One region of the Sporosarcina sp. P12(2017) genome, then DNA from elsewhere that is predicted to be linked to it. Evidence: riboswitches for the same ligand, from Rfam matches in the RefSeq annotation. Region 1 holds a riboswitch; the other holds the start of a gene.
What was found. A riboswitch is a leader RNA that binds a small molecule or an ion and turns the genes downstream of it on or off. The one in region 1 is predicted to bind S-adenosylmethionine.
Positions count from the first base shown of each region.

Region 2: it holds a riboswitch for S-adenosylmethionine, as region 1 does, so the genes downstream of both, CSV80_RS10240 (methionine ABC transporter ATP-binding protein) here and CSV80_RS15240 (MFS transporter) in region 1, are expected to answer to the same signal.

Region 1 covers NZ_PDYL01000021.1:42,130-46,519, reverse strand. Annotated here, with positions in the region: gene CSV80_RS15245 (molybdopterin oxidoreductase family protein) at 1-1,362, opposite strand, end outside; SAM riboswitch class I at 1,702-1,792, shown strand; gene CSV80_RS15240 (MFS transporter) at 1,915-3,165, shown strand; gene msrA (peptide-methionine (S)-S-oxide reductase MsrA) at 3,481-4,011, shown strand; gene CSV80_RS15230 (DUF421 domain-containing protein) at 4,353-4,390, opposite strand, start outside.
Region 2 covers NZ_PDYL01000011.1:19,505-23,894, reverse strand. Annotated here, with positions in the region: gene CSV80_RS10250 (MetQ/NlpA family ABC transporter substrate-binding protein) at 1-208, opposite strand, end outside; gene CSV80_RS10245 (methionine ABC transporter permease) at 226-894, opposite strand; gene CSV80_RS10240 (methionine ABC transporter ATP-binding protein) at 887-1,900, opposite strand; SAM riboswitch class I at 2,020-2,131, opposite strand; gene CSV80_RS10235 (pyridoxal phosphate-dependent aminotransferase) at 2,361-3,527, shown strand; gene CSV80_RS10230 (tRNA dihydrouridine synthase) at 3,619-4,390, opposite strand, start outside.

The DNA.
Region 1 (4,390 bases):
GATGACAGGTTCCTGCAAATGGATGTAGTGATGCCAGAAAGATGTATAAAAGTCCGTATTTTCAAAAGCGGATGTCGCAGGCAGAACAATGTCCGCATACAAGGCAGTATCCGTCAAAAACAAATCATGGACCACTGTAAACAAATCCTCGCGTGCTAAGCCATCCTGGACCTTATTGGCATCCGGTGCGACAACGGCGGGGTTGCTATTATAGACATACAAAGAGCGAATCCTTTGTTGTTTCTTCAGTAATGCTTGTCCCAATAAATTCATATTGAATTTCCGCGTTGGTTTTTTCTGAAGTTCAGGCCGTTCTAGTGCGGCAATATTATGCGTCAAATAGTCGGAATTTGATTTGACTGCTCCTCCGCCCTTTAATTCCCATTGCCCAGTCAAAGCAGGCAAGCAAGTAATGGTCCGGACGATCATGCCGCCATTATCATGATGCTGCAACCCATTGCCGATGCGTATCATGGAAGGAGAGATGTTACCGTACATTCGAGCCAATTCATAAATATCTTCTTCCGGCACGCCCGTAATGGTGGAAACTTTTTGCGGATTGTAGTACTTAACATGTTCGCCCAGCGCTTCATGGCCGATTGTGTACTGTTCCAAAAAAGCTTGATGGACTAGCTTTTCTTTATAAAGAATATGCATAATTCCGAGTGCAAGCGCTCCGTCAGTTCCAGGTAGAATGGGGATGAACCAATCAGCCATGCGTCCGGTCTGGTTTTTATGGACGTCAATGACAATAGTTTTCGCGCCGTTTTTTTTCGCCTTTTGGGCAATCATAATTTGGTGCATATTGGTACTGACCGCATTGATCCCCCAAAAAATAAATAATTTCGTTTCCGTCATCTCTTCTGGATCCGTTCCATAACGCCCGCCCATTGTGTAATTGTAGCCCGCCTCGCCGGCGACTGAACAAATCGTCCGATCCAGTTGACTCGAACCAAGGCGATTAAAGAAACGGCGGTCCATTCCTTTAGAACTGAGTTTTCCCATATTTGCATAGAAGCTGTAAGGAAGAATCGATTCTGGACCTTCTTCAGAAATTATTTTATTCCACTGATTTGTAATAGTTGTAATGGCCTCTTCCCAACTGATTGGAACGAATTGACCATCGCCTTTTTCCCCAATGCGTTTTAAAGGGGTTGTAATTCGATTTTGATCATAAATCCTTTCAGCCATATGCCGAACTTTGTTGCAAATGCTTCCTTTTGTGACTGGATGTTCAGGATCACCTTCAATTTTAACAATTTTCCCGGCTTCTTTATGAATAAGCAATCCGCATTGGTCTGGACAATCAAGAGAACAAACCGAGGGAACGATACCATTTTCTACATCAATATACGATTGCATTACACAAGTCCTTTCTAACGAATTAATTTTGCAATTGCAAATTTACTATGAAATCCTAATATTACTGAAGCTTAATAATCGATTAATTGTTAAAAATAGAGAATTTCCATTGAGTATAAAGGAAAGCGCATGTTGAAGTGTAAATCAACTTTTTTCTGATATTGATGAAAAATACTCTATTAGTAAATCGACTCAAACAAATAGTTTATGTTAGTTAGTATACCATATTGGAGATAGTATATTTAGAAAGTTCCGATAATCGATTGACTTTGAATTGATTATTATGTACAGTAGCTTCATTAGTTCAATTTTAATAACTTTCTACCAATTTCATATTATTTTCTATCGAGAGAAGTTGAGGGACTGGCCCAATGAAACTTCGGCAACATAATTGTGCCAAATCCAGCAAGCGTAGCTTGAGAGATAGAAAGAGGATAGCATATTTATATTGTGCTAGCGATAATTGCCAACTACTCTTTCCGTCTTTACGGGAAGGTTTTTTATTTTCTAAAGACAATGCAAAATACATAAGCAGGAATGGAGAGTATTGATATGTTGGAGAAAATAGGGATTACAAAAAACTTAGGATGGGGCTTTTTCGGTGTTATGTTGTTCATGATGGGAGATGGAATTGAAGCGGGTTGGTTAAGTCCTTTCTTAATTGAAAGTGGATTAACCATTCAACAATCAGCAGCTATATTCACAGTATACGGAGTCTCGATTGCTCTGTCTTCCTGGTTTTCAGGCGTCTGCGTAGATGTTTTTGGGCCGAAACGTACAATGGCAATCGGGTTAGCCGTCTATATTATCGGTACAGCAGGGTTTATTACATATGGTTTTTCAACGATGAATTATCCGGTTATGCTTCTGACTTATTTTATTAAAGGTTTTGGTTATCCGTTATTTGCTTATTCCTTCTTAACATGGGTCATTTATAAAACACCACAAAGTAAATTGAGTTCTGCTGTTGGTTGGTTCTGGTTTGTTTTTTGTGCGGGAATGATGGTGCTTGGCGCCTGGTATTCAAGTGTTGCAATCCAACATTTCGGTTACATCAATACTATGTGGACATCTATATTCTGGGTATGTCTTGGTGCAGTTTTAGCTATAGTAGTCAATAAAGACAAGTTTGAAAGGAAAAAACTCGCAAACAAAAAAGAAGCAGTCAAAGAATTATTGAAAGGTATCACCATTTTGAAATCGAATCCGAGAGTTGCTGCAGGTGGGATTGTCCGCGTTATTAATAGCTTAAGCGTTTATGGATTCCCAGTATTCTTACCAATGCATATGGCACAGCACGGTATTGAAACAACTGCTTGGCTACAATTATGGGGTACATTTTTCTTAGGAAACATTATCTTTAATTTAGTGTTCGGCTTCATTGGAGATAAATTCGGCTGGAAAAACACAATCATTTGGTTTGGTGGTATCGGTTGTGCGATATTCACGCCACTATTATTTTATATACCAGTAATTACAAATGGCAGCATTGTTATGACGAGCATTGTCGGATTCATTTGGGGCGGTTTAGTAGCAGGCTATGTTCCGATTGGTGCACTAGTACCATCCGTGGCGGGTGAAGATAAAGGCGCGGCAATGTCCGTGTTGAATTTTTCTGCAGGTCTATCGACATTCGTAGCTCCTGCGATTGCCTTGACATTTATCGGGCTTGTTGGAGCGGAAGGGGTCGTGTGGATTTTCAGTGCTCTCTACTTAGTGAGTGCGATTATCGTTAAATTCATTCGTATACCGGAAGAAGAAGGTGGAAAGATAAAGGAGAAAACGTTGCTAGTTACCTCGTAAAATCACCTTGGGCTAGCCGGTGATTGACAAAGGCGTCGATAGATGAAATACTCACGTTCAATTTAAAAAATAACATGCTATTGATCTAGATTGTAGGATTTGTGGATAATTCTTTCTATCTTTTTGTTATAGATTAGAGGGACTTTTATTGATAGATGGAAAGAGATAAAAGATGATAGTATGGCGTAACGGGTGCCCAATCAAAAAGAGGTTAAAAACTATTTGGATTGTTTTCAACTTCCTTTAAAAAAGCAGATGTGTCGTTGGTTTTAGGGAAGTTGGGCACGCGCATTCATAATAAAGGAGATGTTAGCAATGGTTGAAAAGAATTTTGAAAAAGCAGCATTTGCAGGCGGATGCTTCTGGTGCATGGTGAAACCGTTTAAAGAATGGCCAGGCGTCCAGGATATCGTGTCAGGGTATATGGGCGGACATCTCGATAATCCAACGTATGAAGATGTAAAAAAAGGCACATCCGGTCATGTAGAAGTTGTTGAAATTACGTTTGATCCTGCCTTATTCCCATATGAGAAATTGCTCGAAGTATTCTGGCAACAAATCGATCCGACAGACGCAGAAGGTCAATTTCACGATCGCGGCTCATCCTATACAACCGCCATTTTCCATTACACAGATGCACAACGGGAAATTGCCGAGAGATCGAAAGCCAACCTAGCTGCAAGCGGCATTTTTACTAAGCCTATCGTCACGACAATCCGCCCCGCAGAAACTTTCTACCGAGCAGAAGAATACCATCAAGACTATTACATAAAAGAAAAGGAACATTACACAGATAACCGTGCACGTTCAGGGCGCAATGAATTCATAGCCAAGCACTGGGGATAATAGTAGGAATGATAAAGTGGGCGAGCGTTTTCATAAAACGCTGCCTTTTTTGTTTGAAATGGGGAATTAATAAAAAGTACCCGTACAACATTGAACTCTGAATTCAAAAAACAAGAATATTTAAACGCTCATGAAAGCATTGCCCACAGTATCTTTTACTAAGCACTTGCACTGCTTTTTACTCCTTGATGAAGAAGTCTTCCCTTTTTTAAGTTCCTTTCTTATACTATCTAATCAAATAATGTATACAGCATGGAAGAGTATTAGCAACTCATTTTTGTAGTAAGTACCTATGGAAACACTTATGAATGTTTCAAGCAGATACTTTTAAATAATTATCTCTAATCTTTTTTAAGATTGGACAGAGTAGAAAAAGAGG
Region 2 (4,390 bases), on a different contig from region 1:
CACTGAACTCCGTGATTTTAACGGTATATCCTTTTTCTTCAAGACCAGGCTGAATTGCTTTTTTCAGCATATCACTATAAGGTCCTGCTGTTGCACCAAAATGAATATTTTTATCATCATCCGATTTTTCAGTAGACTTTTCTCCTCCACAAGCTGCTAATGCCGCAACCAACGCAGTAAGAATGAATGCCAGTACTAGTTTCTTCATAATCCATCTCTCCCCTATTATCTTTTATCTATCATTTTTGAAAAACGATCTCCACCAAATTGAATCAACTGCACGAGCACTATTAAAATGGCGACGGTGACTAGCATAATACTATCATCATATCTGTAATAGCCAAAACGAATGGCTAAGTCCCCAATTCCGCCTCCGCCAACAAATCCAGCCATTGCTGAATAGGCAACTAAGTTAATTAGTGTCAGTGTAAGTCCTTGGATAATACTCGACTTTGATTCAGGTAATAACACATTCCAAATAATCATCCATGGCGAAGCACCCGTTGAAATTGCAGCCTCTATAACCCCTTTGTCTATTTCACGCATGGATGTTTCAACGATCCTAGCAAAGAAAGGAATAGCTGCCACGGAAAGCGACACACTTGCAGCTGCCGGTCCAATCGTATTTCCAACAATCAGTTTCGTCAGAGGTATTAGGGCTACAAGTAGTATGATGAATGGGATGGATCGAATAATATTAACGAAAAACCCAACTACTGAATTTATTGCACGGTTCTCTAAAAATAACCCTTTATCTGTTGTAAATAACAGAACCCCGAGTGGCAATCCAATAATCAGTGCAATTGTAAGCGAGATGCCGATCATATAAAGTGTTTCACCAAATGCTTTTGTAATATCCGGCATGAGTTCCATGATGTGAGATAGATCAAACATGTTGTCGGATCACCTCCACTTGTGCATTTTGTTCGAGTATGTATGCAATCGCCTGCTCTACTTCGTCACGCTCACCTTGCAATTCCATTAAGAAAATCCCAAGTGCTCGTTCTTGAATATATTCAATCGACCCATGCAGGAAGTTTCCTTTCACTCTATACTTCTGCATAGTATCGGAAATCACACCCTCCATGGCTACTTCACCTTTAAAAGTGATTTTTATCAGTGTACCAGCCAAGGTGGACATGACGGTATCCGGGATTTCATACGACACTACACTACTAATAAACTCCTTCGTCAAAGGTTGAACTGGGTTAGAAAAGATGTCATACACTTGTCCTTCTTCAATGACTTTTCCGTCTTGCATAATCGCCATGCGATCACAAATTTCTTTTACGACATTCATCTCATGCGTAATTAACACAATGGTGATATTCAATTCTTTATTGATCTTTTTCAACAATCGTAAAATGGACATTGTTGTATTAGGATCCAGTGCAGATGTCGCTTCATCACAAAGCAAAACGGATGGATTATTAGCTAGGGCTCTCGCAATACCAACGCGTTGCTTCTGTCCTCCGCTCAACTGCGCAGGATATACATTGCGTTTATCGGATAGCCCCACCATTTCAAGAAGTTCCATTACACGTGCCTCTTTTTTGTTTGACGACATTTTTGCTGCTTGTAAAGCAAATGCGATATTTTCGAAAATCGTCTTTTGGCTAATTAAATAAAAGTGCTGAAAAATCATTCCGATTTTTAAGCGCGCCTGCCGAAGTTGTACCCCTGATAGTTTCGTTAAATTTACATCATCAATTAAGATCGTGCCGCTCGTTGGTGTCTCCAACAAATTCAAACAGCGTATGAGAGAACTTTTTCCCGCACCTGAATAACCGACAATACCAAATATTTCTCCAGTCTCGATGTCTAGTGATACATCATCTACACCTTTTACCACTTTTTCTTTTGTCTGATAGACTTTAGACAAATGTTGAATTTGGATCATCTTCTCACTTCTTTCTACATTCAAGTAAATAATCGTTATAAATAGTAAGTTTTTAAAACTTCTTTCTAAATAAAAAAATCTTTCATTTTTCTAAATGAAAGAAGTACTGAAATACACTCAGCTTATCTCTCAGATGGAAAACCATGCTGTAGGATTTGGCACCTTCCTTGTTTCATTCAAGGGGTTGCTGGACTTCATCGGGCCTCTTCCCTCAGTCGCTCATGATAAGAGATTACTATTAAATTATATGCGTAAAACATATACTAATCTGAATTTACAAAACTGTCAAGGCGAATAACAACAAGTCAGCAGAATATCCGACTCATTCTATCAACATTACTTTCTTTTGCCTAATCTTCGCAATCATCTGGAATCGAATGTCCAACCTTCTATTGAAAAGTCTAGTATGATCTATGTATACTTAACGCAAATACCCTATCAAAGAAAGAAGGAATAGACTATGGCTTTATCTAACCGATTACAAAATCTCCCTCCGCATTTCTTTACGTTATTATTAAATAAAATAGAAAAGGCTATGGATGAAGGCAGAGATGTAATTAATCTCGGACGCGGAAATCCTGATCAGCCAACACCTCCCCATATTATTAAAGCATTGCAAGAAGCCGTTGAAGATCCAGCGACACACGGCTACTCTCCATTTAGAGGAACACTTGCTTTAAAACAAGCTGTGGCTGAATACTATCAGCGTGAATATGATGTCACGATTGACCCTGAAACAGAAGTCGCGGTTCTCGGTGGCACGAAAATAGGTGTCGTAGAACTTCCTTTAGCTATTATGAATGAAGGAGACTTATTATTACTGCCAGACCCTGGTTATCCTGACTACTTATCAGGTGTGAGCTTAGCGGGTATTCGATATGATACGATGCCACTACGTAAGGAGAATGAATTTCTTCCTGATTACGATAAACTAACAGATGTTCAGAAAAAAGATGCCAAACTAATGTACTTAAACTATCCAAGTAATCCAACAGGCGTCACAGCAACTCCCGAGTTTTATAAAAAAACTGTGGCGTTTGCCAAAGAAAATCAGATTGCCGTCTTACAAGATTTTGCGTATGGTGGAATTGGTTTTGAAGGCCAGAAACCGATTAGCTTTTTACAAACTGAGGGGTCAAAGGAAGTCGGCATTGAAATGCTGTCCCTTTCTAAAAGGTATAATATGGCAGGCTGGCGAGTAGGGTTTGCAGTCGGTAACTCTGAAATAATAGAAGCATTAAATGTATTGCAAGACCACTTATTCACTAGCATTTTCCCGGCAGTTCAACGTGCCGCAATTGAAGCATTGACAGGTCCTCAACAATGCGTTGAAGAATTAGTTGCGCTCTATGAAGGACGCCTGACAGTATTGCTAACGGAATGTGAGCGCATCGGTTGGGACGTCACGGCTCCTACTGGCTCATTTTTCGCTTGGCTACCTGTCCCAGAAGGCTTTACAAGCGAATCCTTCGCTGATTTATTACTGGATAAAGCAGACGTCGCAGTATCACCAGGAAATGGATTTGGTGTTCACGGAGAAGGATATATTCGTGTCGGGTTGTTGGAAAGTGAAGAACGCTTGCAAGAAGCGATTCGCCGTATTGAAAAGCTTGGTTTATTTAAGTAAGAAAAGTAATTCTACACTACATCAATTACACAAAAAGCCTCCTTGCTCATACCAGTATTTCTGGTATGGCAAGGAGGCTTTTTAGAATCTATTAATCGAGTTCTACAGTATCCAGTAACGCTCGTACTTCGTCTGTCGTATTCGTACTCATCAATTCATTTCGAAGTTCAGCGGCTCCACGGAACCCTTTAATGTAAATCTTAAAGAATCGACGTAGCGGTTTAAATAGTCGCGGTTCGAGCTCTGTAGAATATTTATCAAAAAGATCCAGATGTAAACGCAAAAGATCTAGCAATTCTCTATGATCATGCTCTTTCTTCTCTTTTTCAAAGGCAAATGGATTGTTGAAAATACCGCGTCCAATCATAACCCCATCCACACCATACTTCTCCACAAGCTCCAGGCCCATTTGACGATCGAGAATATCACCATTGATCGTCAACAGCGTATTAGGCGCTATTTCATCACGAAGCTTCTTGATTTCCGGAATCAATTCCCAATGTGCATTGCCATTGCTCATTTCCTTGCGGGTACGGAGATGGATTGACAAGTTCGCGATATCTTGCTCCAGTACATGTCTGAGCCATGTATGCCATTCTTCTATATCTGTATAGCCAAGACGCGTCTTGACACTGACAGGTAATCCGCCAGCTTTTGCCGCTTGAATAATTGCCGCAGCGGTTTCAGGATGGTTAATCAAACCACTACCTTTTCCTTTTGTTGCAACGTTTGGCACAGGACATCCCATATTAATATCCAATCCTTTAAAACCAAGTTCCGCCATCCCAATACTCATCTCGCGGAAATGTTCAGGCTTATCTCCCCAAATGTGAGCGACGATTGGCTGTTCGTCTTCTGTAAAC